DNA from 2 places in the Paenibacillus uliginis N3/975 genome. Region 2 is predicted to be linked to the other one. Evidence: riboswitches for the same ligand, from Rfam matches in the RefSeq annotation. Region 2 holds a riboswitch; the other holds the start of a gene.
The links. Region 2 has a riboswitch for glycine ahead of gcvT (glycine cleavage system aminomethyltransferase GcvT). Riboswitches for the same ligand answer to the same signal wherever they lie in the genome.
Positions count from the first base shown of each region.

Region 1: another riboswitch for glycine. It lies ahead of B9N86_RS19135 (alanine/glycine:cation symporter family protein); the one in region 2 lies ahead of gcvT (glycine cleavage system aminomethyltransferase GcvT).

Region 1 is NZ_LT840184.1:4,026,564-4,034,378, reverse strand. It holds gene B9N86_RS19165 (MFS transporter) at 34-1,449, shown strand; gene B9N86_RS19160 (histidine phosphatase family protein) at 1,617-1,898, shown strand; gene csaA (chaperone CsaA) at 2,197-2,526, shown strand; gene B9N86_RS19150 (DMP19 family protein) at 2,610-3,080, shown strand; gene B9N86_RS30840 (hypothetical protein) at 3,171-3,332, shown strand; gene B9N86_RS19145 (class I SAM-dependent methyltransferase) at 3,377-3,859, shown strand; gene B9N86_RS19140 (GNAT family N-acetyltransferase) at 3,885-4,424, shown strand; glycine riboswitch at 4,620-4,719, shown strand; gene B9N86_RS19135 (alanine/glycine:cation symporter family protein) at 4,871-6,214, shown strand; gene B9N86_RS19130 (hypothetical protein) at 6,679-7,065, shown strand; gene B9N86_RS19125 (hypothetical protein) at 7,233-7,718, shown strand; gene B9N86_RS30675 (hypothetical protein) at 7,757-7,815, shown strand, end outside.
Region 2 is NZ_LT840184.1:2,468,020-2,475,834, forward strand. It holds gene B9N86_RS11755 (IS3 family transposase) at 1-564, shown strand, start outside; gene gcvPB (aminomethyl-transferring glycine dehydrogenase subunit GcvPB) at 1,229-2,686, opposite strand; gene gcvPA (aminomethyl-transferring glycine dehydrogenase subunit GcvPA) at 2,683-4,032, opposite strand; gene gcvT (glycine cleavage system aminomethyltransferase GcvT) at 4,032-5,138, opposite strand; glycine riboswitch at 5,241-5,352, opposite strand; glycine riboswitch at 5,356-5,453, opposite strand; glycine riboswitch at 5,625-5,740, shown strand; gene gcvH (glycine cleavage system protein GcvH) at 5,908-6,297, shown strand; gene B9N86_RS11780 (response regulator) at 6,923-7,815, opposite strand, start outside.

The sequences.
Region 1 (7,815 bases), 1.6 Mb from region 2:
AGTATATAATAAGAAGTTGTGGAGAGTGATACGATGGAAACAAATCATACTAAAGCCGGAATTTTTGACGTTCCGTACCGAGCGTTGACAATTGGTATTATTCTTGCCGTAACAACCGTAGCATTTGAAGGGCTGGCCATTACGACGATTGCTCCTAATGTGGCGCAGCATTTGAACGGTCTGCATTTATATGGATGGATATTCAGCTCTTTTTTATTGTCGCAAATCGTTGGTTCCATGATCATCGGACAGCAGATTAACAAACTAGGCGTGTATACCTCATTTATCGTATCAATTCTCATCTTTGTGATCGGTATAACGGTTGCGGGGACTTCCGTGAATATGCCCATGTTAATCGCAGGGAGAGCGTTTCAAGGTTTTGGCGCGGGTGCGATTATAACCTGTGTTTACTACAGCATTACATTAAGTTATCCCGACGCGCTCAGAACGAAAATACTTGCTGCATTTTCAAGCGCTTATATTATGCCGGCATTAATCGGTCCTTATTTGGCAGGACTTCTGGCGGAATTTTTCTCGTGGAGAGTTGTATTCTGGTTTGTTCTTCCGTTGATCGCTTTAGCCGTCATGCTGACTCTTCCTTCATTCCGTAAGCTTCAGCTTCAGGCAAGCGTGAATAACACAACGATTAAAAAAGGCTTTTCCAAAGAAGTGTATGCGATTATATTAACTGTCGGTACGGGATTGCTGCTAACTGGGTTAGGTTGGATATCCGAATGGAAAGGAATTGTGCTGACGATTGCAGGAGTTCTCATCATGATTAAACCTTTGCGCAAGTTATTGCCAGAAGGTACCTTTACTGTTAAAAAGGGTTTGCCGGCAACTATCGTTACAAGAGGGTTATATGTTGCGTGTTACGTTGCTACGGAAAGCTACGTTGTGTTGGCGCTAACCGAAGTGAAGGGGTTTTCTGCAGATCTCGCAGGGTTGATTGTTGCTGCTGGTGCATTAAGCTGGTCTACCGCAGCTTGGCTGCAATCCCGGTTTGATGAAAGAGACGGCGGCACCGGCAGAAGAAAACGAGTAATTATCGGTATCGGTATCATGATCGTTGGAGTCGCGTTAGTTATCGCTTCAATCAGGCTTCCAGACGACGGACTCGTATATGCATTGATATCGCAGCTATTCACAGGATTCGGCATCGGCCTGGCCAATCCGACGACAGGCGCTATCGCACTGCAGCATGCCCGGGCAGGCGAAGAAGGGGAAGTTTCCGCCGTTATTCAATTCATCGATGCATTTAGTCCGGGACTAAGCATCGGGATCGGCGGAGCTTTAATAGCGATTAGCGAAACGTTTAAGTGGGGCATTTTTACGGGGGTTATGCTGGCGTTGTTGATTCAGCTGCTTTTTATCATCATAAGTTTTGTCATTTCCTTCCGCATACAAAAAGAAAAGCAGGCTAAACAGTCTTCGTTTCCATTGACGTAATGGGTCTGTAGAATCGTTATTGATAGGAAGAAGGCCATAGAAGATCTGAAAGAAGTCGAATTGTTGGAAGACTTTTGTTAGAACCCATTGTTAAATAAATGGGTTCTTTTCTGCGTTTTAGTTCAATACGAGAACGAGTTTTAAGTTCGAAGAATCTGGATAACTGGATGGAACTCTTAAAGGAAACATATGAGAACCTAGAAATAGTTTATGAAGGAGGAGAATCATCCAGAGAAGCAATGAATAGAGGAATGGAAGTAATTAACGAAATTATCAACGGACCATACCAAAATGTAGTGGTAGTAACTCATGGTGCATTAATGTCTTTGATATTAAAGTATTTTAATAATTCTATAGGATATGAAGAATGGCGTAAATTAACAAATCCTGATATTTATTTAATAAGTAAAGAAAATCAGGAATATGAAGTGGGTCGAATTTGGATGTAGACTTAGTGGCAGATAGTGAGCAGGAAGACGACATTACCTGTTTACATCGTATTTGCGCTGCAATACTAACACTTCTGGGTTTGCCAGAGACATTTTGATGAAGCGGTATTTGTTAAGTCGGAGGTGTTTAAGAGCATGTTGAAGGCATCTCAAGATAGCACTTAATCATATAACAACGATTTTTCGCTGCGATCTGAAATTCCTTGATCTACCTGAGGATCTTCGAGAAAAGGATTACCATTAACTATCAATTGTGATATCGTGAAATTAGTATAACTGTAAAATGGAGGCAGCAACCATGGTGACAATTGAGGATTTTATGAAATTAGATATTCGTGTCGGTACTGTTATTAAAGCAGAGCCGTTTCCAGAAGCTCGAAAACCTGCAATAAAATTAGAAATCGATTTTGGTGAGATGGGGATTAAACACTCTTCTGCTCAAATTACACAAAGATATGAACCAGAACAACTTATTGGACGTCAAGTAATCGCTGTAATGAATTTTCCTGTTAGACGTATCGCCGGTTTTAAATCGGAGGTGTTGGTCATCGGCGGTGTTCCTGTAGAGGGTGATGTGGTGCTCCTAAAACCAGATGAACCTGTTAAAAACGGTACACCTATTGCCTAAGACATTAGTGAATATTTAGTTTGGACCAAGTGTTCGTAACACTTGGTCTTTATTACATAATTAAAAAGGAGTTGAAAGCAAACTTGTTAGAACAAGTGAGTGATTCAAAAAGATACAAAGGAGAGATTAAAATAATATTTTCAAAAGACTATATCTTTCAAAGATATGATACAGATAGAGAAAAGATTTCTGAGATGTTGATTGCCATGAGCAGAAATAATCGAACTTTTGAATCACTGAATGAAAGCGAGAGGACGCTCTCATTAGCTTGCAGGCTTGATGGAGAAATTGGTAATGGTGGATTGTCACAGTATTTTTTAAATAGTGAAGGTGTATACATTGAAGAGACAATTAAATGTTTACAATCTCTTAATGCACATGAACATAGAAAAATATTTGATCAAGCTAGTACGGCATATTTATCAAATGAGGATGAAGAAACGAAATATAAATATTGGTCAGATTTAACCGAGAAGTACGATCGGATTGATTATAATTTAATATACAAGTTGTTGATTGAATTTGTAAGAAACCATTGGAATGATTTTGAATAGTGATTTTTATGAAGAGGGAACATTACAGCTCGGAATACAAGTGCTCAATCATGTGAAGTTAATAAAATACGAAATTAGGAGGGGATCTTAGTGCCAAGTCATGATGAAATATATAAGGATCTATCTTTTTCATATGAGGATATGGTTAGTCGGCAACCTGATTTAACGGAGTATATTAAAGAAATCAGGTCATATAAAGGACTGGATGTTTTAGATCTAGGGGCTGGATCAGGAGGCTTTCAAGCTTTATAGCCCTGGAAGCTAACTCACTAGTTTGTACAGATATATCTGAATCTATGTTAGAGCTTTTAGACAAAAAATTAATTAATAATAGTTTGTCTCGCAATTGGACTACCGTTGTAGCTGATCATCGAAAGCTTCCAATCGACAATGCATCAATTGATTTAATTGTATCTGGTTGGAGCATTAGTTACTTAACTAACACGGGCAATATTGATTGGAAAGAGAACCTAGAGTTAATCGTTTCTGAACTTATGCGTGTCTTGAAACCTGCAGGGACAATTATAATATTGGAGACTTTGGGAACTGGAACTGAAAGCCCCAATCCACCTAAGTTTTTAACAGAATATTATTCGCTTCTTGAGAGTAAATACGGTTTTTCACATCGCTGGATAAGGACAGATTATCAGTTTGCAAATACGACAGAAGCTAAAGAAAATATGGAGTTTTTCTTTGGCTCAGATATTTCAAGAAAGATCGATGAAAACCAGTGGTCAACCGTACCTGAATGTGCAGGAATATGGTGGAAGCATGTGTGAACGTTGATCAACCAGGGAGGATTATATGAAAATCTCAATTAGTTTGACTGACCAATCTACAAAATTTATTGTAAACAACTTGTACCCGCTATACTTACATGATTTATCTGAAATATGGGAATGGAAACCGAATAGATATGGTGTATATGAAGATGATGATATATTGACGTTGAATGAGCAAAACAAAGTTTTCGATGTCTGGTGGGAGAATCCATCTGTACTATTCCCGTATTTAGTTAGAGTAGATGATATCCCGGCAGGCTTTGCGTTTGTAGCAACTCCACCTTACACGCCTCATGGCAGTGAATTTTTCATGAATGAGTTTTTTATGTTGAGGCCATTCCGTGGGAAAGGTATAGCTGAAGCTGCAGCAGTACAAGTGTTTAATAAACATAAAGGGTCTTGGGAACTGCAAACAAACCCGACAGAAGCAAATAAGAGGGCTCAATCATTTTGGAGAAAAACAATTCAAAATTACACTTCTGAATCACACCAAGAGGAGTTTGCCAATACAGAGAATGACGGATACAAGATCATTTTTAGATTTGATAATAGTCATTTATAGACTTGTAGATATTAATATAAAGGTGTATTGCCATAGAGAACATCCTTGCGGAATCGCAGACGGTTCTCTATAATAGATAAACAACTTCATAACTGGATGAAGTTTACGGGAGACAGGCGATGGCTTGGCCGAAGGGGCAAAACTCTCAGGCGTTTGCATCATTCTCAAAGGATTGAAGCAAGCAGGACCGTAGACGGACAGAACTCTGGAGAGACTCCGCTGATGTGGGGCACCGAAGGGGCAAGACGTGTCAGTACACGTTAAAACTCTCAGGTAAAAGGACAGGGATTGCAGATATTATGCATCATTATTCGAATTTGTGATTATAATCACCTATCGTTTTATTTGCTTTTCTGCAAAAATGTCCCCAGAGTCAAATCTATCGATTTGACTCTTTTTTCGTGTCGTGAGACACATCGATATCGATGCTGAAGAGGGGAAGAGGAATGTACATGTTAGAACAATGGTTAGACAGTGTGGATCATTTTGTATGGGGGCCGCCGCTTCTTGTATTGTTGGTGGGGACGGGGATTTTTTTCACATTCCGCCTCGGTTTGCTACAAGTTTTTCGTCTGCCGCTGGCACTCAAGCTCGTATTCACCGCAAAAAATGAAGGGCAAGGAGACGTAACTAGCTTTGGCGCGCTTGCTACCGCCCTGGCTGCCACCATTGGAACGGGGAACATTGTCGGTGTAGCGACCGCTATTCAAATGGGCGGCCCGGGAGCGCTGTTCTGGATGTGGATGGCTGCTTTTTTTGGCATGGCAACCAAATACGCCGAAGGTGTGCTGGCCGTAAAGTACCGGAAGATAGACGAGAATGGGCAAGTATCGGGTGGGCCGATGTATTATATTGAACAAGGCTTGGGTGTAAGATATAAACCGCTGGCTGTGTTTTTCGCTGTGAGTGGGGTATTGGTCGCATTTTTCGGGATTGGCACCTTCCCGCAAGTCAATGCCATTGTAACGTCTACGCAGTCAAGTTTGGGTATTCCAGTCGCTGCAACTGCAGCTGTAGTGACCGCTTTGACTGCATTGGTGACCTTTGGAGGGCTCAAGAATATTACAAGGGTGACCACGAAAGTTGTGCCCATCATGGCCATTGTCTATGTGGTAACAAGCTGCATCGTGCTTATTGCCTTCGCTGATAAGCTTCCATACGCTCTGTCGCTCGTGTTTCAGAGCGCGTTCAATCCGACCGCGGCAGGCGGCGGATTTCTCGGCGCTACTGTTATGCTGGCTATTCGCAACGGCATCGCAAGAGGTGTATTTTCAAATGAATCCGGTCTTGGCAGTGCGCCGATTGCGGCCGCTGCGGCCAAGGTGAAATGGCCTGCGGAGCAGGGACTTGTGTCGATGACGGGCACTTTTATAGATACGATTATTGTATGCACACTGACCGGATTGACTCTGATTGTAACCGGCGCTTGGAATGGGGCTGCGGAAGGAGCGGAAATGACACAAGCGGCGTTTGATGCGGCATTACCGTTTGGCTCCTTAATTCTTATGTTTTGCCTCATTTTATTTGCGTTTACGACGATTCTAGGCTGGAATTATTACGGCGAACGCTGCATCGTATACTTATTTGGCGTTAAATCAATCCTGCCTTACCGCATCGTGTTTATCGTTCTGGTCGGAGTGGGCGCGTTTATCAAGCTACAAGCGATCTGGCTGCTCGCGGATATTGTGAATGGACTGATGGCACTGCCGAACCTAGTTGCCCTGCTTGGTTTGTCTGGGGTGGTTGTGACTGAAACGCGTCTTTATCTAAGGCATATGAAACAGAGATAAGAAGGGATTCTGAAAGATAATAAGAGTACAGTAAGGGCGAAGGGCATTTGGACCTCAATAAGACAATGTTTGCTGAGACATGATGGATTTTTCAAAGCGGTATAGTTGTTTATGTGATGAGTGAACAAAATATTGCATTTCCGCTATTGGGCTTACGCCCCTTGCTTTACAGATGTATAATCAAGGAAGATGATCCAGACAACACGCGACCTGACCTAAGATAGGAGATATCTAAGGCCGGGTCGTCTTTTTTTAGGTGGTGTGTCGTCATGAATACGAGAGCGATATACGATAGAACGAAGAATTATATGAAAGTCTCAACTAGTTTGACTGACCAAAAAATTATACTTCAGAATCACACCAAGAGGAGTTTGCCAATACAGAGAATGACGGATACAAGATCATTTTCAGATTTAATAATAGTCATTTATTGACTGTAGATATTAATATAAGGGTGTTTAGTTATGAAGAAAAAGACAAGAAACATGATTATAGATGAAAAAGAATATGTATATGTTTTGAATCAAAAATATAACGAAAAAAGAAGCCATATTACATTAAAGGTTTCTCTAAAAGATAAGAAAAATTTAACATTAACGTTCCTTTTTTGTACATGGGATGATCCTATTACTGGCAGCCCACTATTGATAGGCGTTGATTTGAAAAATAAAAAGACAAATAAAGTAGAAACTTTTAATTTACATCATCCAAAAACGATTAAAAAGTTCATCTTATACGGCTTAAGAAATGGTTGGACCGGAGAAAACATAATCGAATTTCAAAATGGACTAGAAATTTTAAGCGAAATGGGCTATGACATTGCTTGGCTTACACCAAAAACAAATCATTAGGGGTCTAAAGGAGAGATAGAAGTGCAGGCAATTATTTCTTGATATGCGAGAGACAATGCATGACTCAGCATATTTCGGCTGACTGTATACGCAGACAGACTTAATCAGGTGGGATATCGCATAAATATTAGCTGTAGTACTGAAAAAGAGAATTTGGAGGTGTTTCCATGAAGGTATGGATAAAACATCAAGATCCAAACAACAAGTACGGAGCTAAGTTTACTTTAGGCGATAGAGATACACTTTTGCCTGAGACTGCGATTATTTCAGTAACAAGGGGAGAAAGATTCAATATTTTCAGAATTATCATAAATGGAATTGTTAATGAATTTGTTAAGAAACAACTAACTAAGAATGAAAAATTATTATATGCCGAACTCTCAGGACAACTTCAGAGTGGAATTGGTCAAACTGTTACGGTGTGGAAAGATGGGAGCTCGATGAATAATTTTAGAACCAAAGGAGCTCATAAATTTGCAACCAAATTTTTTGCATGGGTTTTTTATGGAGGTAAGGTGCAAGCCTATTTCTTAACCTGGAAAATTTCAAACCAGATTCCTATGGATCATGAAATCGAAGAAACGATTAAAAAATATGGTAGACATTTTGATGGAGGAAAACTGATCAGACAAGCTCAAAAACCTCCAAAATAACAAATTAATCGAAGGGAATACATATATAAAATGAAGGATTGGCCTTTTTCGTTTCGCATGATGAAGATGATGGGGCATGGCAATTTCATTCAAATGA
Region 2 (7,815 bases):
ATTCGCAAGAAACGGCCGAACTACGTGAAGGTATCTGAAATACATGTGGCTGAAAATGTGATGAATCGTGAATTTTACGCGGATTCTCCAAATATGAAGTGGTGCACAGACGTAACAGAATTGAAGTACGGGAATGGCCGTAAAGCCTATTTGAGCGCTATCGTTGATGTATACGATAACTCCATTGTTTCATGGGTTCTAAGCCACTCCAACAATAATAAACTCGTTATGGATACGGTGAAGAAGGCTTACTGGAAAAACCCAGGTGTGACTCCACTTCTCCATAGCGACAGAGGCTTCCAATATACTTCATATGAATACAATCGACTTAAGGATAAATACGGTTTTACTAAAAGTATGTCTCGTGTAAGCCGATGTCTGGATAACCAACCCATTGAACGCTTTTGGGGGACATTTAAGGCAGAAAGCTTTTATCTGACGAAACACGACACCTATGAAGATGTCCTCAAAGACGTGAGAATTTATATCCGCTACTACAACAATTACCGCTATACAGAGCGATTAAATGGCTTGTCTCCCAACGAGTATCGACGAGCTGCTTAACGATGAGAAAAGAAAATAAACCCTCAGCTCTGTTAACTTGAACTGAGGGAAATAATCTAACCATTTTTTGTTTTTTACACTGTCTACTTGACAGGGGGCACTTCACCTTGGGTGACCTGTTTGGTTTTGGGAATTACCTGTTGTTATTGCGCCTCATCAGCAGAAACATGCACCGCGCTCTGGGAGTTGTTGCACACGGTGTGAATAATAATCGGTGCTTGGAGAGAGGCACAAGCCCCAAGGTACACGGCAGAAGCAAAGAAAATGCTCGCACAAACACTCACTGGCGGACAGAGAATCCGTTATTTGTGAAATTCAGCTGTTTTAGGAGTTACTCGCGGACTGAGGTTCCGTTATTTGCTTGTAAAGTCTCCAAATTCCTTGGTTTGACGGATAATAGCGGATCTCCTGTCCGCGTACACACCAAAACAGTCAAAAATGGAAAAATAGCGGAACGTCTGTCCTTAAGAATCTGCAAAAATAGTGTGTTTATGCGGCTGCAGGCCACCGACCGGAAACTGTTGCAACCTCACCATGGTATCGACGCCAGAAGAAGCACGCGGAGCAAAAATAAATTAGTATAGAGTAGAGTTTTTCGTACTATGCTCAAATCCAGCGTGCGGTACGGCATTGCATGACGTCGGTCGAATTACCTCTTATTCCACTAACCGCAAGTACAATTCAAGACCGGTTTGCGAGCAGCTGTTGTCTCGTCAAGACGCTTCACGACCGTTGTATACGGTGCATTGATGACTAGCTCCGGATTCGTTTCGGCTTCCTGTGCGATTTGAATCATTACATCAATAAAACCGTCTAGCGTTTCTTTACTTTCGGTTTCAGTTGGCTCGATCATGATACACTCCTCGACATTCAGCGGGAAGTAAATGGTTGGCGGATGATAGCCAAAATCGAGTAATCGTTTCGCAATGTCGAGGGTTCGTACGCCGTATTCCTTCAGCTTTTTGCCGGATAATACGAATTCGTGCTTGCATAGACCGGGATAAGCGACTTCGTAATAAGGCGCCAGCCTATGCATCATATAGTTGGCGTTCAAGACCGCAAGTTCCGAAACCCGGCGAAGACCGTCCGGCCCGTAACTACGGATGTACGTATAGGCACGTACCAGAATACCGAAGTTACCGTAAAAAGCTTTCACACGGCCAATCGACTGCGGACGATCGTAATCCCAGTAAAATGTTCCGTCCTGACGTTTGGAAACAATCGGTTTGGGAAGGAAGGGGATCAACTTATCTTTCACCCCGACGGGACCAGCTCCTGGACCACCGCCGCCATGCGGCGTGCTCATCGTCTTGTGCAGATTGAGGTGGACAACGTCAAAGCCCATGTCTCCCGGGCGTGTAATTCCCATGATCGCATTGGAATTCGCTCCGTCATAATAGAGAAGACCGCCTGCTTCATGTACGATCTCAGCAATTTCCACGATTTGTTCTTCAAACAGACCAAGAGTACTCGGGTTCGTCAGCATCAATGCTGCTGTGTCGCTTCCAACAACAGCTCTGAGAGCATCAAGATCGACCATACCGCGCTCATTGGATTGAATTGTAATCGTATCATATCCTGCCACTGTAGCACTGGCCGGGTTCGTTCCGTGTGAGGAGTCCGGCACGATCACTTTGGTCCGCTGCTCACCACGGCTCTCGTGATATGCACGAATCAGCATCAGTCCAGTCCATTCACCGTGAGCGCCAGCCGCTGGCTGCAATGTCACTTGATCCATCCCGGTCAAAGCGGCGAGATCGTCTTGAAGCGTATAGAGCATTTCCAGAGCTCCCTGAATGCTTTCCTCGGGTTGATAAGGATGAATCTTGGCAAAACCCGGAAAACGGGCCACATCCTCGTTGATTTTTGGGTTGTATTTCATCGTGCAGGAACCAAGGGGATAGAAGCCGTTATCAATGCCGAAGTTACGACGTGACAACTCCGTGTAATGGCGAATGACATCCACTTCGTACACCTCTGGCAGTTCCGCCAGTTTGGAACGAAGCATGCTTTCTGGAATCCATTCTGATACATCCGTTTCCGGTACGTCACAATCAGGTAAGGAATAGGCCACTCGGCCCGGTTTACTTAGTTCGAAGATCAGCGCTTTTTCCGGTTTCATACGATTGCCTCCAATTCTCCGATGAATCGCTCAATTTCTTCTTTAGTTCGCCGTTCCGTAACGGCGATGAGCATGCGACCCTGCAGCTCCGGATAGGCTAGCCCAAGATCGTAGCCGCCGATGTAACCAGCCTTGAGGAGTTTAGCATTAACTTCTTTTAAATCAACCCCATCTGGCAATTTCACGACAAATTCATTAAAGAATGGCGAAGCGAATTCTATATCTAGGGAGCCTTTCGTGATGCATTCGGAGGCGTAATGCGATTTACGGACATTAAGCAATGCGACCTCCTGCATACCCATCTTTCCAAGGGTAGACATATACACAGAGGCGCAAAGTGCCAATAATGCCTGGTTGGAACAAATGTTCGATGTCGCTTTTTCGCGTCTGATATGCTGCTCACGGGCTTGCAGCGTAAGAACGAAGCCGCGCTTGCCGTCCCGATCGACGGTCTGGCCGACAATCCGGCCTGGAATACGGCGCATCAACGGCTCGGATACCGCGAAGAAACCGCAGGTCGGACCGCCAAGCGAAGCTGGTATACCTAGGGGCTGGGCATCGCCGACAACGATGTCAGCACCTAGTTCTCCAGGTGATTCAAGCAGGCCAAGGGAAAGCGGGTTCACACTAAGCACGAGCAGTGATTTTTGGGCATGAACTAGCGGCTCGATGGCTTTTACGTCCTCAATGCATCCGAAGAAGTTTGGAGATTGGATAAGGACTGCAGCCGTATCATCTGTAATAGCAGACGCCAAAGCATCGGTGTCGGTAACGCCGTTTTTGAAGCCTACCTCTACAACTTCAAGGCCAAGGCCGTGAGCAGAAGTAAGGACTATTTCCCGAGCTTCCGGATGAACGGTACGGGAAATGACAATCTTCTTGCGCTTCGTAGCGCCTGACGCAAGTGCCGCCGCTTCTGCAAGAGCAGTGGAGCCGTCATACATACTGGCATTGGCTACCTTCATCCCGGTCAGCTCACAGATATAAGATTGAAATTCAAAGATCGCTTGCAGCTCACCTTGACTGACCTCCGCCTGGTAAGGCGTATACGCTGTGTAAAATTCGGATCGTGAAATGACATGATTAAGTACAACAGGAATATGATGATCGTACAACCCTGCACCCAGAAAGCTGGTGTAACGTTCAAAATCAGCATTGCGAGCGGCAAGTCCGTTCATATACTTTAGAAGTTCAGGCTCACTTAGTTTTTCGGACATGGGCAGAACTCCGTCGTAACGCACCTCAGCAGGAATATCTGCAAATAGATCCTCAATGGATTCCGCGCCAACAGCGGCAAGCATTTCAGATTGATCCTGCTCAGTCATCGGTAAATAACGATGCTTCATCATAAGGTTTCTCCTTTTTTATAAAATGGTGTCTTTACTACGATCGCTTTAAGTCGCTTACCGCGAATTTCAATCGAAACCTCAGTCCCTACTGGAGCATATCTGCTGTCGATCAGTGCAAGGCCGAGATTTCGCTTCGACGTTGGTGACTGCGTACCGCTAGTGATTTCACCGATTAGAGAATCGTCCACATACACCAGGTAATGAGAGCGGGGGATCCCGCGATCAATTAGTTCAACACCAACAAGCTTACGGGATACACCTTCGTTCTTTTGCAGAGCTAATGCATCTCGTCCAATAAAGTTGCCTTTGTCCAGCTTTACGAAGTATCCAAGACCTGCTTCAAGCGGAGAAATGGTGTCTGACAGTTCTTGGCCGTACAGCGCGAGCTTAGCTTCGAATCGAAGAGTATCACGCGCACCAAGCCCTGCCGGAATCAGGCCGTTCGGCTCGCCGGCAGCGAGCAGCCCTGTCCATATGGCCGAAGCAGATTCAGCTGGGCAATATATTTCGAAGCCGTCCTCGCCGGTGTAACCGGTACGGGAGAGGAGAACGGAGGTACCGCATACATCCGCGTTTTGAATAAAATGAAAAGATGACAGTGTATGAACAGGTTCATCGCTCACCTTAGATAAAATAGCCGCGGCTTCAGGACCCTGCAGGGCAATGAGAGCGGTTTCTATCGAGATGTTTTGAAGGTCAACGCCATCGATGAGATGGTCCTTTAACCACTGTAAATCCTTGTCGATGTTAGATGCATTCACAACTAGCATAAATTGATTATCTGAGAGCTTGTAGACTAGCAGATCGTCCACGGTGCCGCCGTTATCATTGCACATAGGAGCATATTGGGCCTGACCGACAGACAACCGCGAAACATCATTAGTAACCATTTGCTGCAAAAAAACCTCGGCGTTTGGCCCGGTTACCAGAAATTCACCCATATGGGAAACGTCGAACAGACCGGCTTGTCGGCGTACAGCTTCGTGTTCTCGAACAATTCCGTGAAACTGTACAGGCAGCTCCCAGCCTCCAAAATCGATGCAGCGGACGGATGGGAAATCCGAGTAAAGCGGGTAAAGCGGCGTTCGTTGCAATGAACTCATTTTGAGCACCTCTTTAGCATGAAATTGGGACTACACAAAAAAAGACAGGCAAAAGGAATAACATACGCGCAAAGCAAGCTTTGCCGTATCATTGTCCTTCTGCTCTGTCCTTTGTACCTGAGAGTTACCTCTACACAAATTATGTAAGCAAGATATGAAGCGCGTGTGAGTTTCCCCTTTGGTGATCCTATATGTATCAGGATTCTCTCCAGAGGTGCGTCCAGTAAAAGTCCTTTTGCCTGAGAGATTCACCGTTGTTTCGGTTTACTCCTTCGGCGTTACCCGTTAGTCGGTAATCTCTCCCAATACCTTCATCCGCTTATTCAGCTCTATTATGCTTTTTGTTCTTCACATCATTATAACCGTCGGTCTCTGTAACGTGTCAACCTTTAGTTCGTCAAAAAATATTATTTTTGTCAGCTATATTGACATGATCTGCTAAGTGCTTTATCCTGTGGAAGAAATCAATCAAATTACATATTGTGGATGACGATGGACGGGAGAGACCGCAACGCCAATTAAGGTGGCGGCACCGAAGGAGCAATTCGTTACACCTGCCGGTTAACGAGTAATCTCTCAGGTAAAAGTACCGCTGTCTGACGCAACTCTGGAGAGAGCGAAAGCCGCCAAAGGGGAAACGAAGGGCCGTAAAAGAGACGGTCGTTCATAAACTCTCAGGTACCGAGGACAGAGAAGAGGCGCGAGTCTTTTCCTGTCCTTTTTTTATTTTGTTTGAATCCATTTCATATTAAGAAAAGAGGAAATTCAAATGAGTGAAATCAGAGAGCAATTGGTGTACAGTGAAGATCATGAATGGGCGTTGAAGGTGGAAGGCAACATCGTACGTATTGGAATTACCGATCACGCACAATGCCAACTGGGCGATATTGTTTTTGTGGAGCTGCCGGAGGTTGGATCAGACGTAGCTGCAGGGGATAGCATAGGATCAATTGAATCCGTAAAGACGGTATCGGAGCTTTATTGTCCGGTATCCGGTAAAATAACCAAGTTGAATGGAGATCTTGAGTCGCAGCCGGAGCTGGTGAACAGTGAACCGTACGAAGGCGGTTGGATTGTTGAGATCGAAGTTGAAGGCGATCTGGAGGAAGCACTTGCCAAGCTGCTTACTGCGGAAGCATATCGGGCTAAGGTGGATTAATTTAAATAAATTTAGATAAGAATGTTTGATGAAGAACGCTCTTAAATGAGTATTGTCCACGATTAGATCGTGGACTTTTTTATTTGCTGGATTGTCAAGGGGGCACAATAGTACAATTCAAGAGTTGGAATTATGTGGATTAGTCTAAAACATATCTCAATTTGACGGTGCCGCGAAATCAGTGGTTATAGATAAGGAACCAGTGATTTTGGTGTAATGGAAGAACGGATAGCTATACGAATCCTCCTTTCTGAACAACAAAAACAACGAAGGCAACAATAAGATTGCATGACAAATAATCCTTTTGTCTCATGAATCTTTAAAGTTGTCTTGTATCTGCGTAAGCTGGTTACTGATTGTTTCAAGGATTGCATCAAATCCAGACGGAAGCGTCATCCGTTTAAGCCCTCTACCGAAAGCCAAAAGATGTCGAGTGAAACACTGTTATCCCATATTCATTACCCCCGCTTTATTCCATATGTCTACATCAGGTTTTACTATGTTTGGGTACAAGTCGTTTTACGAATGATAAAAACACATAATTGTTACTTGATACTCACCAAGACTTCGGGTTTAGTATTTCTATACCGGAACATTGGAGAGAGCTTAATATCATGAACGGGTTCTACAAAAACGTGTGCACCTTATTCCTTTCACGGAACTCTGACGGATAGCATCCGGTATATTCTGTGAACAGCTTCGTGAAATGGCGCGGGCTGTAATAACCAACGGCTTCGGCAACCTCCTGCACTTTGAGATGGGGCTCCTTAAGCAGGAGCTCCTTCGCTTTCAGCATTCTCGTTTCGGTTACGTATTTTAGAAAGGTACTGCCGTGCTTTTTATGGAACAAAGAGCTTAAATAGTTAGGCGTCACATGGAACATATCCGCGATTTGCTTGATTCCGATGTCATGCATATACTGCTGCTCCACATAAGCGATCACTTGCTGCACGATATCTTTGGACGAATTGTCGTGTCGCGAAGCCTGGGATAACATGCGATCGCCATGATTTTTCAAAAGAGCAAACCAGCTTGCCTGATCCACGCACGTTCCCGGCTCTAACGTGATGCCGAGCGAACGTGAAATATATTCATGAATACGGCGCCATAGGTGTTGATCCGCAGAGAGTGCCCCGTTCCATTCTTTCTCCATGCAATCGACAGCTTTTAGGTATCCAAGATAGTCTTCCCGGCGGAATAATCGGCGTAGATTATCTACGTGAGTGCTTATAGGAAGACACTCGGCTCGTTCAATTATTGTGCTTAACTCACTTAGCGGATAGACTCCTCCAATCGGGAACAGCACGCGTAGGGAAGAGACTCGCTGCAGTTCTTCGATCTGCCCCACCATCGTTTGCAGATTCGAACACTCCTCTAATTGTATCGTCGTAATTGCACGGGAAGCGGCAAGCTGATCCTGAAGCAAATGCTTCACGGTTCTCTCCATCTTCTGCTGCAGCTCTAGCGCTTGATGATGGTGCAAAGCCGGCCATGCCCACAATATCGCGGGTTGGCCGC